One region of the Streptomyces sp. SJL17-4 genome, then DNA from elsewhere that is predicted to be linked to it. Evidence: riboswitches for the same ligand, from Rfam matches in the RefSeq annotation. Region 1 holds a riboswitch; the other holds the start of a gene.
What was found. Region 1 has a riboswitch for glycine ahead of gcvT (glycine cleavage system aminomethyltransferase GcvT). Riboswitches for the same ligand answer to the same signal wherever they lie in the genome.
Positions count from the first base shown of each region.

Region 2: another riboswitch for glycine. It lies ahead of gcvP (aminomethyl-transferring glycine dehydrogenase); the one in region 1 lies ahead of gcvT (glycine cleavage system aminomethyltransferase GcvT).

Region 1 is NZ_CP104578.1:2,712,072-2,719,773, reverse strand. It holds gene N5875_RS11730 (L-serine ammonia-lyase) at 1-392, opposite strand, end outside; gene glyA (serine hydroxymethyltransferase) at 582-1,850, opposite strand; gene gcvH (glycine cleavage system protein GcvH) at 1,883-2,266, opposite strand; gene gcvT (glycine cleavage system aminomethyltransferase GcvT) at 2,344-3,477, opposite strand; glycine riboswitch at 3,663-3,761, opposite strand; gene N5875_RS11710 (AAA family ATPase) at 3,912-4,574, shown strand; gene N5875_RS11705 (enhanced serine sensitivity protein SseB) at 4,881-5,621, shown strand; gene N5875_RS11700 (enhanced serine sensitivity protein SseB C-terminal domain-containing protein) at 5,704-6,495, shown strand; gene N5875_RS11695 (ABC transporter permease) at 6,859-7,702, shown strand, end outside.
Region 2 is NZ_CP104578.1:7,213,042-7,220,743, forward strand. It holds gene N5875_RS32475 (MerR family transcriptional regulator) at 1-638, shown strand, start outside; gene N5875_RS32480 (DNA polymerase IV) at 796-2,232, shown strand; gene N5875_RS32485 (PRC-barrel domain-containing protein) at 2,989-3,354, opposite strand; glycine riboswitch at 3,467-3,566, shown strand; gene gcvP (aminomethyl-transferring glycine dehydrogenase) at 3,744-6,629, shown strand; gene N5875_RS32495 (DUF5999 family protein) at 6,721-6,927, opposite strand; gene N5875_RS32500 (hypothetical protein) at 7,260-7,702, opposite strand, start outside.

The DNA.
Region 1 (7,702 bases):
AAGATCGTCATCCCGTTGGCGTGGTACGGCAGCGCCTTGCGCCGGTGCAGGATCAGGTCGGCGTCGAAGTCGAAGGGGATCTCGTGCGCGCCGAGCAGGTTGATCCGGCCGCTCGACTTGATCCGCTCGACCTCGTCGTCCGCCGTCTCCACGTTCACCGTGCGCGGGGAGCTGCCCTCCAGACCGAGCAGGACGGCCTTCGGGGTGCCGTGGCCGTGGCCGGTCGCGCCGAGGGAGCCGTACAGCTCCGCCCGGACGTGCGCCGTGTGGGCGAGGAGGCCCTCGTTCTTCAGGCGCCGGGCGAACATCCGGGCCGCGCGCATCGGTCCCACCGTGTGGGAGCTCGACGGTCCGATGCCGATCGAGAACAGGTCGAAGACCGAGATGGCCACGGAGGACTCCTTGTGGGGGCTAGACGCCGTTGTCTGCCGGGGTGGAGCAGAAAAGCGCGGAGAAGAAGGACGTACGGGACAGCGCGAGGACATGGGGTGGGGCACCGCGCTCACTGTCCAGTGTGCGCGGTGCCCCGAAGGTTCCGGACGAACAACCCTGGACGGGTCCCGGAATAAAAGGGTACGAAATTACTTCAGGCCGGGGTACAGCGGGTGCTTGTCGGCGAGCGCCGTCACCCGGGCCTTCAGCGAGGCGGCCTTGTCGGCGTCGAAGCCGGGCTTCAGGGTCTCCGCGATGATGTCGCCGACCTCGGTGAAGTCCTCGGCCTGGAAACCGCGGGTCGCGAGCGCCGGCGTACCGATGCGCAGACCCGAGGTGACCATCGGCGGGCGCGGGTCGTTCGGAACGGCGTTCCGGTTGACCGTGATGCCGACGTCGTGGAGACGGTCCTCGGCCTGCTGGCCGTCCAGCTCGCTGGCGCGCAGGTCGACGAGGAGCAGGTGGACGTCCGTGCCGCCGGACAGGACGGAGACACCGTGGGCGGTGACGTCGTCCTGGACCAGGCGCTCGGCGATGATGCGGGCGCCGTCCAGGGTGCGCTGCTGGCGCTCCTTGAACTCCTCCGAGGCCGCGACCTTGAAGGAGACGGCCTTGGCCGCGATCACGTGCTCCAGCGGGCCGCCCTGGAAGCCGGGGAAGACCGAGGAGTTCAGCTTCTTCGCGAACTCCTTCTTCGCCAGGATGATGCCGCCGCGCGGGCCGCCGAGCGTCTTGTGCGTGGTGGAGGTCACCACGTCCGCGTGCTCGACCGGGTTCGGGTGCAGACCGGCCGCGACCAGACCCGCGAAGTGGGCCATGTCGACCCACAGGTAGGCCTCGACCTCGTCGGCGATCCGGCGGAACTCGGCGAAGTCCAGCTGACGCGGGTAGGCGGACCAGCCCGCGATGATCACCTTGGGGCGGTGCTCCTTGGCGAGGCGCTCGACCTCGGCCATGTCGACCAGACCGGCCTCGTCCACGTGGTACGCGACCACGTTGAACTGCTTGCCCGAGAAGTTCAGGCGCATGCCGTGGGTCAGGTGACCACCGTGCGCCAGGTCCAGACCCAGGATCGTGTCGCCGGGCTGGGCGATCGCGAAGAGGGCGGCCTGGTTCGCGGAGGCGCCGGAGTGCGGCTGGACGTTGGCGTACTCGGCGCCGAACAGGTCCTTGATCCGGTCGATCGCGATCTGCTCGGCGACGTCGACGTGCTCGCAGCCGCCGTAGTAGCGGCGGCCCGGGTAGCCCTCGGCGTACTTGTTGGTGAGGACGGAGCCCTGCGCCTCCATGACGGCGACCGGAGCGAAGTTCTCCGAGGCGATCATCTCGAGGGTGGACTGCTGGCGGCGGAGCTCGGCGTCGACGGCGGCGGCGACGTCCGGGTCCAGCTCGTGGAGGGGAGTGTTCAGAAGCGACATGAATCGATCCCTAAGGGGTCTCGGGCCCGGTCTCAGTTCCCGGAGGCGGAGAACTCGGCGTACGCGTCGGCGGAGAGCAGATCGTCCGGCTCGTCCGTGACGCGCACCTTGAACAGCCAGCCACCCTCGAACGGAGCCGTGTTCACCAGCGACGGGTCGTCCACCACGTCCTGGTTCGCGGCGACGATCTCACCCGTGACGGGGGAGTACAGGTCGCTCACGGACTTCGTCGACTCCAGCTCGCCGCAGGTCTCGCCCGCGGTGACGGTGTCGCCGACGGCGGGGAGCTGGGCGAAGACGACGTCACCGAGCGCGTTGGCCGCGAACTCCGTGATGCCGACCGTCGCGACGCCGTCCTCGGCGGCCGACAGCCACTCGTGCTCCTTGGTGTAGCGCAGCTGCTGGGGGTTGCTCATGACCTGATTCTCCTGGATCGAGGGAGTGCTGATGAACGTGGGTCTTGCGGGGTGAGACGCGAAGTGAGACGGGTACGTCACTTCTGGCGCTTGTAGAACGGCAGCGCCACGACCTCGTACGGCTCGTGGGTGCCGCGGATGTCCACACCTACACCCTGGGTGCCGGGCTCGGCGTGCGCCGCGTCCACGTAGGCCATCGCGATCGGCTTTCCGAGCGTCGGGGACGGGGCGCCGGAGGTCACCTCGCCGATCACCTCGCCGTTCGCCACGACGGGCATGCCGGCGCGCGGCACCCGGCGGCCCTCGGCGACCAGACCGACGAGCTTGCGCGGCGGGGCGGTCTCGGCGCGCTCGGCGGCCTTCTCGAGCGCCTCACGGCCGACGAAGCGACCGTCGTTGGTCGTCTTCTCGAACTTCACGACCCGGCCGAGACCGGCGTCGAAGGGGGTGAGCGCGGTGGTCAGCTCGTGGCCGTACAGCGGCATGCCCGCCTCCAGGCGGAGCGTGTCGCGGCAGGACAGACCGCAGGGGATCAGACCGACCGGCGCGCCGGCCTCGGTCAGCGCCTTCCAGACACCCTCGGCGTGCTCGGGCTTCAGGAACAGCTCGAAGCCGTCCTCGCCGGTGTAGCCGGTACGGGCGATCAGCGCGGGCACGCCGGCGACCGTGCCGGGCAGACCGGCGTAGTACTTCAGACCGTCCAGGTCGGCGTCGGTGAGCGACTTCAGGATGCCGGGGGACTCCGGGCCCTGGACCGCGATCAGGGCGTACGCGTCACGGTCGTCGCGCACCTCGGCGTCGAACCCCCCGTGAGCCGCAGCGCGCGCCACCAGCGCGTCCAGGACGATCTGCGCGTTGGAGGCGTTGGCGACGACCATGTACTCCGTCTCGCCCAGGCGGTAGACGATCAGGTCGTCGAGGATGCCGCCGTCCTCCTGGCAGATCATCGTGTAGCGGGCGCGGCCGACGCCCACCGTGGAGATGTTGCCGACCAGGGCGTGGTCGAGGAGCTCGACGGCCTGCGGGCCGGTGACGGTGATCTCACCCATGTGGGAGAGGTCGAAGAGACCCGCCTTGGTGCGGACGGCGATGTGCTCGTCCCGCTCGCTGCCGTACCGGAGCGGCATGTCCCAGCCGGCGAAGTCGGTCATGGTCGCGCCCAGCGAACGATGCAGGGCATCGAGGGCGGTCAGACGGGGGGCAGTGCTCATGGGTGGCTCCCGGGTCCCAAGGGCGGTTCGGTGACGAAACACATGACGGGCGAGGACGTCCTCCCCATCTGTCATGGAACCTGAGAGGTTCACCGAGAGCATCTCGTCGCCGGGAGACCGGTACCGAGAGATCGGCTTGCACCTTGGGTGGGGACACGGCAGGGTGTCCCGCTTTTCAGATCTGCCTCATCCACGCGGTACGGGGCCTGAGAGATTCAAGGGAGGGTCTTGCTCCTTCGGCGTCCGGACATGTCTGGTGTCCGGAACTCTCCCGCGCGGATTCGAGCGGCCGGTATGCGATTGTGTGGCGACTGTGCGCGCCTGGCGCGCACATCATTGCACGCGAGTCGGCGCGGCACATCGCTTGTGTCCCATTACCGCTTCTTTACACTTTGTGGGCAAGGGTCTTCCCAGGCCCGGCAGGGGGAGAAGCGATGAGGTTCCAGCACACCGGCGCGTACGCGCCGAGTACCGGCATACCGTCCCAGCGAGCCCGCGCCCGGACCCGCGGCCGCGGGCGGCTCCTGCGCGACCTGCGCGAGCGCGGTGGCCGCGGCCCCCGCGCCCTCACCTTCGCCGCCGGCGACCTGGTGGTCGTCTCCGGGCTGCCCGGCAGCGGCAAGTCCACCCTCATGCGCCGCGCCGCCGAAGGCGCCGGCATCGACTCGCAGGACACCCGGGAGCGCTGGGAGGCCCGGATGCCCCGCCTCCTGCCGTACGCCGTCTACCGCCCGCTGGTCCGGATCGCGCACTACGCGGGCCTGCGCCGCGCCCTGCGCTCCGGCGCCGGAGTGATCGTCCACGACTGCGGTACCCAGTCCTGGGTGCGGGGCTGGCTCGCCCGGGAGGCCCGCCGCCGCGGCCGGGCCCTGCACCTGGTCCTCCTCGACGTCGAACCCGGCACCGCCCGCGAGGGCCAGCGCGCCCGGGGCCGGGGCGTCTCCTCGTACGCCTTCGCCCGGCACCGGCGGGCCGTCTCCCGGCTCGTCGCGGCGGCGGAGTCCGGCCGGCTGCCGCACGGCTGCGCCTCCGCGACCCTGCTCGACCGGGACGCGGCGGACATCCTGCGGAAGATCGGCTTCCGGGAGGCGGCCTGAGAAGGGTCGGGTGACGTACGGCCGGGCGGCCCGAGGCGGCCGCGGTGACGTACCGCCGGGCGGCCCCGGGCGGGAGCCGGTGACGCGCGCCGGGCGGCCCGGCGCGGGCCGCCGCCACGCGCGTCGGGCCGTCCGACGTGGGCCGCCACCACGCGCGTCGGGCCGTCCGACGTGGGCCGCTGTGACGTACGCCCCTGCCCCGGAGCGCCCGTACCGCTTCTTTTGGCCACGTCGGCGCCGGGGCGGCGTTAGGGTGCTGCCGGGGCGGCCGGTACGGCAGGCCGTGCGAGAAGGGGAAACGGGACCGTGGACGTGACGTGGCCGGGCAACGAGCTCGAAGAGGTCCTTGCCGCCTCACTCGGCAACCCCTCGGCGGGCGCCCGCCTGGTCGAGGTCCTCGGCCGCAGCCCGGTCTGGGTGCCCCTGCCCAACGGCGGCGGACCCGACAGCCCGAACCTGGACCTCGCCACCATGGAGATCGACGGCGCGGCGTACGTCCCCGTCTTCAGCTCCGAGGAGCAGTTCCTCGCCTGTGTCGGCAGCCACATGTCGTTCACCGTCGCCCCGGCCCGTGACTTCGCCCGCGGCCTGCCCCCACAGCTCGGCATCGCCGTGAACCCGGGCGGCGTCGTCGGCGTCCCGCTGCCCCCGCCGGCCGTCGCCGAGCTGTGCCGCGTCGGCCGCACCCCGCTCGACGGGCCCGCCACCGGCGGCCGCGTCCGCCTCTTCGAGCCCGACTGGCAGGACGACCCCGTCGACTTCCTCGCCGCCGCGTCCGCCGAGTTCGAGGCCACCGGCGTCGTCACCACCGCCCGCCGCGCGCTCGCCAGCGTCGAGGGCACCGAACCCGCCCTCTTCGTCGGCGTCCAGCTCGCGGCCTGGGACGGCGTCGACCGCAACGCGCCGCTGGACGCCCTCGGCCGCGCCCTCGGCCGGGTCGAATGCGCCTGGCCGGTCAACCTCATCCTGCTCGACATGGCACAGGACCCGGTCGGCGACTGGATGCTGGAGCGGGTGCGCCCCTTCTACCAGCGCGCCGCCGTGTGACGGACGGCCTGTTTAAGCTGAACTTCTCGACAGCAGGACGTCGGAAACAGAACACGGTGACGGAAGAGGGGCGGGACCCAGGGTGAGCGCGTCAGGCACCGCTGCGACCGGACAGGTCGAGCACATGCTGCGCCAGGTGGCACCCGGACGCTACGACGCGTACGAGCAGCTGCTGCACGCCCTCGCCGACGGCGAGCTCTGGATGCTGCTCTGGCACGGCTCGCCCGGCTCGCCCGACGCCCAGTACGGAAACATGGAGGTCGACGGCTTCGGCTACGCGCCCTGCGTCACCTCCGCCCAGGAACTCTCCGCCTCCGGCTGGCACCGCGCCCACGAGCTCGTCACCGGCCGGGAGATCGCCCGCGCCCTCTACCCCGACCGCTGGGGCGTCTGGCTCAATCCGCACGCCCCCGGCGGTGGCGTCGGCATCCCCTGGGCCGATCTGCGCCGGATCGCCACCGGCCTCGACCGGATGCCCGCCGGACCGCTCCGGGTCACCGAGCCCGCCCTGGAGATCCCGCAGTTCTACGCCCTGCTCACGCAGAACGCGCACCGCACCCCGGCCGTCCGGTCGCTGCGCCGCGGCTGGGTGCAGCCCGCGCTCGGCTCCCCGTACCTCGCCATCGGTCTCGACCTGTACGACACCTCGGCGGCGGCCGTCGACTCGGTACGGGCGATGATGCGCCAGTCCATCGGTGCCGTACCCGAGGGGCTGCCCGTCTCGACGGTCGCCCTCTCCGACGCGTACGACCCGGTGGCCCTCTGGCTGCGGGCGAACGGCCGCCCGTTCTACGACCGCGAGGCGCACGCCGGACGCGGCGCGGCGCCCGTGCCGGGCTACGGATACCCGCCGTCGGCGCCGTCCGGATACTGAGACGTACCCCTTTGCGCGCCCCGCCCCACCAGCCTCCGGAGTACGCTCCGGAGGCTTTCGTTCGCCCCAATTCAGGAGCTCGAACGCCCAGTTGAGGGGACATGTCCGATTGGGGGGAAGAGGCCCCGAGATGGTCCGCTCACGTGATCGCGACGTCCGGATAACGGAAGTCGCAGCACCGCATCACGTTTGAGCAAACATTCCCCGTCAGGGCTGGCGGGTGATCACAAGCGCATTGAAGACTCCCCGGAACACCGGGTGTTCGGCTCCCTTCGAGCAGGTGCCCAGCAGGTTGTTCCACCGAGCCGCTACCCGCGGCGGGCAAGGGCCGGCTACCGGCGGCCGAGAGGGGTCCTCACCACGATGACGGCACCACTGCACGAGAAGAGTGCGGGCGAGGCGACCGCCACCGTCGATGGCGCGCCCGACGCCCCCGGCACTCCCGGCGCCGGCGCCTCCGGCAAGGCGATCGAGGGCCGTTCGCCCTGGCAGATCGCCTGGACCCGCCTCAAGCGCGACAAACTGGCCCTCGCGGGCGCCTTCGTCGTCGTCTTCCTTGTCCTCGTCGCGATCTTCGCGCCGGTCATCGTGGGCCTCCTGGGCCACCCGCCGGACGAGTTCCACGAGGACCAGATCGACCCGCTGTTCGGCACCCCGATCGGCTCCTGGGGCGGTGTCAGCTCCGACTTCCTCTTCGGAGTCGAGCCCGTCAACGGCCGCGACGTCTTCAGCCGCATCGTCTACGGCGCCCGGATCTCGCTGCTCGTCGCCTTCCTCGCGGCGGTCTTCGCCGTCGTCCTCGGCACGATCCTCGGCATCATCGCCGGCTACTTCGGCGGCTGGATCGACGCGGCCCTCAGCCGGGTCATGGACGTGATGCTGGCCTTCCCGCAGCTGCTCTTCACGATCGCCCTGGTCTCCGTCCTGCCGAACGAACTCCTCGGCCTCGACGGCTCCGGCGTCCGCATCGCCGCCCTGGTCGTCGTCATCGGCTTCTTCGGCTGGCCGTACGTGGGCCGCATCGTCCGCGGCCAGACCCTCTCGCTGCGCAACCGCGAGTACGTGGAGGCCGCCCAGAGCCTCGGCGCCGGCCGCCTGTACATCCTGCGCCGCGAGCTGCTGCCGAACCTGATCGCTCCGATCACGGTCTACGCGACCCTCATGATCCCCACCAACATCCTCACCGAAGCGGCGCTCAGCTTCCTCG
Region 2 (7,702 bases), 4.5 Mb from region 1:
TCGGACGCGTGTCCGGAGAGAGCGGTCCGTATCCGCTTCACGGCAGTGTGGGCGACTTCGGTACGGGTACGGACGCCGGTGCGGGGAGCGGCGCGGTCACGGGGCCCGGGGGCGCTTCCGGTGCCGGTCCCGGTGCGGCGGGTGAGACGGTCGGTTATCGCGGTCCCACGGCCTGTGCGGCGGCCGGGATCACGTATCGCCAGCTGGACTACTGGGCGCGTACGGGGCTCGTGGAGCCGAGTGTCCGGCCCGCGTACGGGTCGGGGACCCAGCGGCTCTACAGCTTCCGCGACGTCGTCGTGCTGAAGATCGTCAAACGATTCCTCGACACCGGGGTCGCCCTCCAGAACATCCGGGCCGCCGTGCAGCACCTGCGCGCGCGGGGCTTCCGCGACCTGGAGCGGATGACGCTCATGAGCGACGGGGCCACCGTCTACGAGTGCTCCTCGCCGGACGAGGTCGTCGATCTGCTCCAGGGCGGGCAGGGCGTCTTCGGCATCGCCGTCGGCGTGGTCTGGCGGGACGTCGAGGCGGCGCTCTCGCAGCTGCACGGGGAGCGGGTCGACACGGGCGAGACGCTCGTGGGGCACAACCCGGGGGACGAGCTGGCGCGGAGGCGTCGGGACAGGGCCGTCTGAGGGGCGGGGCCTTTGCCTGGGTCCTGCTTTGGGCCTTGCTTTGGGCTTCGGCCTTGGGGCGTGGCTTTGGGTTCGGGCCTGGGCCTCGTGGGCCGGCCGGGGCTTGGGTTGTGTGGTGTGGGGCTTGTTGTCAGTGGTGTGAGGCAGCATCGGAAGTGTGAGAGCCGCGCCCACCATCCTCCATCTCGACATGGATGCCTTCTTCGCCGCCGCCGAGCAGGCGTCGAAGCCCAGCCTGCGTGGAAAACCCGTGATCGTCGGCGGCCTCGGGCCCCGGGGCGTCGTCGCCACCGCGTCCTACGAGGCGCGCCGTTTCGGAGTCCACTCGGCCATGCCCATGGGTCAGGCGCGGCGGCTCGCGCCGAACGCGGCCTACCTCGTACCCCGCTTCTCCTTCTACCGGTCGATCTCCGAGCAGGTCATGGAACTGCTCGGACGTCTCTCCCCGCTCGTGGAGCCGCTCAGCCTCGACGAGGCCTTCGTGGACCTCGAGGCCGGGGGCGTGGCCGACGACAGTGCGAGCGCGCGTACGGCCGGTGAGCGGCTACGGGTCGACATCCTGGCCACGACGGGGCTCACCGGGTCCGTGGGGCTCGCCGGATCCAAGATGATCGCGAAGATCGCCTCCGAGGAGGCGAAGCCCGACGGCCTCGTGCTGATCGAACCCGGGACCGAGCGGGAGCTGCTCGCACCGCGTTCGGTGCGGATCCTGCCCGGTGTCGGGCCGGCGACCGGGGAGCACCTCCGGCGGGCCGGGATGACCACCGTGTCCGACCTCGCGGAGGCGGGTGAGGACGAGCTCGTCAGGCTCCTCGGGCGGGCGCACGGGGCCTCGCTCTACCTGATGGCCCAGGGGTACGACGATCGGCCCGTGGTGGCCGAGCGGGACGCCAAGTCGGTCTCGGTCGAGGACACGTTCGACGTCGACCTGCACGACCGGGTGCGGATCAGGGGTGAGGTCGAGCGGCTCGCGGAGCGGTGCGTGGGGAGGCTGCGGGCCTCCGGGCACTCCGGGCGGACCATCGTTCTGAAGGTGCGGCGCTTCGACTTCTCGACGCTCACGCGGTCCGAGACGCTCCGGGGGCCCACGGACGATCCGGCTGTGGTGCGGGAGGCGGCGGGGCGGCTGCTCGAGGCGGTGGACACGACCGGGGGTGTGCGGTTGCTGGGGGTCGGGGTGAGTGGGCTCGCGGACTACACGCAGGAGGATCTGTTCGCGCAGGCGGAGGTCGCTGCGGCGTTGGCGGAGGGGTCGGTGGGGGGTTCGGGGGCGCCGGGGGTGGCAGGGGCGGTAGGGGACGGGAGTGTGGCTGCGGCTGCTGCTGGGTCCGCCGTGGCTGGGGTGGCTGCTGTTCCTGCTGTTTCTGCTGTGGAGCCTGGGGCCGATGAGCCTGTGGAGCGGCATTGGGCGCCCGGGAATGACGTGCGGCATGCCGTGTACGGCGCCGGGTGGGTGCAGGGGAGCGGGGTCGGGCGCGTCACGGTGCGGTTCGAGGAGCCGGGGTCGGAGCCGGGGCGGGTGCGGACCTTCGCCGTGGACGATCCGGAACTGGAGCCGGGGGAGGCGTTGCCGTTGGTGGAGGGCGGGGCGTAGGGGCGGCTTGGCCGGTGGGTGGGTGCGGTCCGGTGGAGGGTGCGGGTCGGTGGGTGGCACGCCCGGCCTGGCGGCCGGGCGGTGGCTCCCACCCGCACCACCCGTGCTGCTGAGTGGGCAGAGGTGCGGGTCTTCCCGGGGGTGGCAGCGCGCCGTCGGCGGCTGCGGTTGTGGATTCGGTGGCTGTTGGGGCCGGGGCTGGTGGCCCCCGCCTGGCGGCGGGCCCGTGGCTCCGCAGCCGCGCGGCGGTGCCCCCGGCCGAGCACGCAGGCGCGCCCACGCTCGGACTTGGGGTGTTTGGCGGTGTACGTCCGGCCGGTCGGGCCGCCGCGGGGCTGACGGGGTTGGGCCGACGTCTGTCGGCCGGGCGGGCCTCTGCCGAGCTGTCCCCGTTGGACCGGCGCCTGCCCCTCCGGACCGCCGCCTTGCTGTCGCGGTTGGCCCCGGGCCTGTCTGGTTGTCGGGCCCGTGGGGGCTGTCGCGGTTAGCCTGGCCCGACGTCCGGCTGGCAGGGCCTGCGCCGGGCGTGCAGATTGGCCCGACGTCCGGCCGGTAGGGCCTGCGCCGGGCCGGGGGGTCGCCTCGGCGGTCCGGTCGGTGGGGCAGCGCCGTGTGTCGGGGTTGGCCCCGTGTCTGTCCGGTTGGCCAGGCCCTGGGGGACTGGCTCGGTGGACCGGTGTTCGTCGGCCGGGCGGGTCTCTGGCTTGCTGTCGGGGTTGGTCCCGGGGCTGTCGGCCGGCCCCCTCTGCGGGTGGGTTACTGGCCTGCCAGGTGGCCGAAGTCTGTGTCCGGGGTGTCCGTGGGGGGTGGGGGGAGGGCCAGGCTGTAGTGGCGGTAGAGCTGGAGCTCTTGTTCCGGGGAGAGGTGGCGGCCCACGCCGAAGTCGGGGGCGTCCTTGATGAGGGCCCGCTCGTACGGGATGTGGAGGCCGTTGTCGATCAGTTCGCTCGGCTCCAGGGGGACGAAGGCGTCGCGGCTGAACAGGCCCGTTCGGACCGCTGCCCATTCCGGGATGCCGGTCGCGTCGTCCAGGTACACCTCGTCCACGGTTCCGATCTTGTGTCCGTTCCGGTCGTACGCCTTGCGGCCGATCAGGCTGCGCGGATCGATATCGGTCTGCACGGTCCCTCCAACTGGTCGCAACTGCTCTACACCCTACGAAAGTGCACAAGTGGGATGTCGGCCACTTGAGCGATGGGAGCCGCAACCTCGCTGGTAGGCTGGCTGTGGCTGTCGACCCTGTGCGGGAGAGTCCCCCGGAGAAACCTTCCGGTGGGCGCCGAAGGAGCAAATCCTCCCCGGAATCTCTCAGGCCCCTGTACCGCGCGGACGAGGTCACTCTGGAAAGCAGAGCGGTGTCCGACGGCATGCGCTCTCACCGACGGTGAAAGCCGGCGTGCCGTGAGGCGTGCCGGTGAAACTCTCAGGTTGAGATGACAGAGGGGGAGGCCGTCCGGGTACCCGCGCCGTGGTGCCCCTCGCAGGTCGTGACGACCAGGAGGCCTCCGTACATGACCGCCAACCGCATTCCGCTCTCCGAACTCGAACAGGGCATCCCGTTCGAGCAGCGGCACATCGGGCCCGACGCCGAGGCGCGCGCCAAGATGCTCGCCCAGGTCGGTTACGGCTCCCTCGACGAGCTCACGGCCGCCGCGGTGCCGGACGTCATCAAGAACACCGAGGCGCTCGGCCTGCCGGCCGCCCGCACCGAGGCCGAGGTGCTCGCCGAGCTGCGCACGCTCGCCGACCGCAACCAGGTCCTCGCGCCCATGATCGGTCTCGGCTACTACGGGACCTTCACGCCGCCGGTGATCCTCCGGAACGTGATGGAGAACCCCGCCTGGTACACGGCGTACACGCCCTACCAGCCGGAGATCTCCCAGGGTCGGCTCGAGGCGCTCCTCAACTTCCAGACCGTGGTCGCCGACCTGACCGGGCTGCCCACGTCCGGCGCCTCGCTGCTCGACGAGGGCACCGCCGCCGCCGAGGCCATGGCGCTCTCCCGGCGCGTCGGCAAGGTCAAGAACGGTGTCTTCCTCATCGACGCCGACGCCCTGCCGCAGACGATCGCCGTCATCGAGACCCGCGCCGAGCCGACCGGAGTCGAGGTCGTCGTCGCCGACCTGAGCGAGGGCATCCCCGCCGAGGTCGCCGAGCGTGGTGTCTTCGGTGTGCTCCTCCAGTACCCCGGTGCCTCCGGTGCCGTGCGGGACATCAAGCCGCTGGTCGACGCCGCTCACGAGCTCGGTGCGATCGTCACCGTCGCCGCCGACCTGCTCGCGCTCACCCTGCTCACCTCGCCCGGTGAGCTCGGGGCCGACATCGCCGTCGGTACGACGCAGCGCTTCGGCGTTCCCATGGGCTTCGGCGGTCCCCACGCCGGCTACATGGCCGTCCAGGACAAGCACGCCCGCTCCCTGCCCGGCCGTCTCGTGGGTGTCTCCGTCGACGCCGACGGGAACCGCGCGTACCGCCTGGCCCTGCAGACCCGCGAGCAGCACATCCGCCGCGAGAAGGCCACCAGCAACATCTGTACCGCGCAGGTGCTGCTCGCCGTCATGGCCGGTATGTACGCCGTCTACCATGGCCCCGAGGGCCTCCAGGGCATCGCGCGCCGTACCCACCGGTACGCCGCGATCCTGGCCGCCGGCCTCACCGCCGGGGGCGTGGAGCTCACCCAGGGTGCCTTCTTCGACACCCTCACCGCCCGGGTGCCCGGCAAGGCCGACGCGGTCGTGGCCGCCGCCCGCGAGGCCGGTGTGAACCTCTACCGCGTCGACGCGGACCACGTGTCCATGTCGTGCGACGAGACCACCGGGCGCGCCCAGCTCGCCGCCGTGTGGGGTGCCTTCGGTGTGACCGCCGACGTCGAGGCTCTGGACGCCACCACCGAGGACACGCTGCCCGCCGGGCTGCTGCGCTCCGACGCGTACATGACCCACCCGGTCTTCCACGCGCACCGCTCCGAGACCTCGATGCTGCGCTACCTGCGCAAGCTCGCCGACCGCGACTACGCGCTCGACCGCGGCATGATCCCGCTCGGCTCCTGCACGATGAAGCTGAACGCGACGACCGAGATGGAGTCGGTGACCTGGCCCGAGTTCGGTCAGATGCACCCCTTCGCGCCTGTCGAGCAGGCGCAGGGCTACCTCACGCTGATCAAGGAACTGGAAGAGCGGCTCGCCGAGGTCACCGGGTACGACGCGGTGTCGATCCAGCCCAACGCCGGTTCGCAGGGCGAGCTTGCCGGTCTGCTCGCCGTCCGTGCCTACCACCGCGCCAACGGTGACGAGCAGCGCACCGTCTGCCTCATCCCGTCCTCCGCCCACGGCACCAACGCCGCCTCCGCGGTGATGGCCGGCATGAAGGTCGTCGTCGTCAAGACCGCCGACGACGGCGAGGTCGACGTCGCGGACCTGCGCGCCAAGATCGAGCAGTACCGCGACGAGCTGTCCGTGCTGATGATCACCTACCCGTCGACGCACGGCGTCTTCGAGGAGCACGTCGCCGACATCTGTGCCGAGGTCCACGAGGCCGGCGGCCAGGTGTACGTCGACGGCGCCAACCTCAACGCGCTGGTCGGTCTCGCCAAGCCGGGGCACTTCGGTGGCGACGTCTCGCACCTGAACCTGCACAAGACCTTCTGCATCCCGCACGGCGGCGGCGGCCCGGGTGTCGGCCCGGTCGGTGTCCGCGCGCACCTCGCCCCGTACCTGCCGAACCACCCGCTCCAGCCCACCGCGGGCCCGGAGACCGGCGTCGGCCCGATCTCGGCCGCCCCGTGGGGCTCCGCGGGCATCCTGCCGATCTCGTGGTCGTACGTGCGCCTCATGGGCGGCGAGGGCCTCAAGCGCGCCACCCAGGTCGCCGTCCTCGCGGCGAACTACATCGCCAAGCGCCTCGAGCCGCACTTCCCGGTGCTCTACACCGGCCCGGCCGGTCTGGTCGCCCACGAGTGCATCGTGGACCTGCGCCCGCTGTCCAAGGCGACGGGCGTCACGGTCGACGACATCGCGAAGCGCCTGATCGACTACGGCTTCCACGCGCCGACGATGTCGTTCCCGGTGGCCGGCACGCTGATGATCGAGCCGACCGAGTCCGAGGACCTGACCGAGCTCGACCGCTTCTGCGACACGATGATCGCGATCCGGGCCGAGATCGAGAAGGTCGCCTCGGGCCAGTGGCCCGCCGACGACAACCCGCTGCACAACGCCCCGCACACCGCGGCCGCGCTGGGCGGCGAGTGGAACCACGCGTACACCCGTGACGAGGCGGTCTTCCCGGCCGGTGTCTCGGCGGCCGACAAGTACTGGCCGCCGGTGCGCCGCATCGACGGTGCCTTCGGCGACCGGAACCTGGTCTGCTCCTGCCCGCCGCTGGACGAGTACGACAACTGAGCAGGACGTCGGCCGCGTACGAGGGCCGAGCGTGAATCGAGGGCCGGTTCGGAGGATGTCTCCGGGCCGGCCCTCGGCGTTGCGCGTGCCTTCAGGCGGCGGTCGTCACCTGGCCCGCCGACAACGGCCGGTGCGGGGCGATGATCTGCCCGTCCGGCAGCAGTTCACCGGTGTCCTCGAAGAGCAGGACGCCGTTGCACAGCAGGCTCCAGCCCTGTTCCGGGTGGTGTGCCGTCAGTCGGGCCGCCTCGCGGTCGGCGGAGTCGGCGGTGGGACAGGCAGGCTGGTGCTGGCACATGGGTGGGTTCTTTCGCTGCGTCGTAGTGGATGTCCTGCGGCTGTTCGCGCTCATCGCCGCCCCCGTCGGTCGGTTCGGTTCCGATCCCAGTCTTGCCCCCTGGACGGTCTTCCGCAGGGATTTCGCGGCAGCTCGTCCTTTCCTGGGAAGACGCATCACCCGCAGGGGCGGTTCAGGTCAAGTGCACCGTCTCTTTGGGTGGTTCGGAGTGGTCCCAGTGGGCTAGTCCGTCCGGGAACGGTGTTCGGGCGAGGCGTTCGGGCCAGGTTCTCGGACAGCAGTGCGCCCCGTGACCCGGGTGGGTCACGGGGCGGTGACGCTCGTGCGGTGGATCAGGCGGGCGCCGCCGAGCCCAGGAGGGGCGGCGGCGCGAGGCGCGTACTGAGCACGGGCAGGAGGTCGGCGACCTGGTACGGCCGGTGGGCCGCGATCCCCGGCGGGGCGGGGGCGAGCGGCACCATCAGATCCGCCGCGGCCGGGGTGGTGCCGGCGCCGTCCGCCTCCGGTTCGGCGTGCAGCCAGAGGGTCAGCATGTAGAGCTCCGGTACGGAGAGCAGCCGTGGTTGGTACAGGCCGGGCAGTGCCTCGGCCTGGAGCAGCGCCCGCTCCGTGGCGGTGACGTACGGCCCCTCGAAGAAGTGCGAGAAGGACCAGCCGTCCGGGGTCAGCATGGTGTCCGCGGCGGCGACGGCCCGGCCCCCGCTCCTGATCAGGAAGCGCCAGCCGGCGAGGCGGATGCAGGGGGCCTGCCCGGGTGTTCCGGCGACGCCGAGGA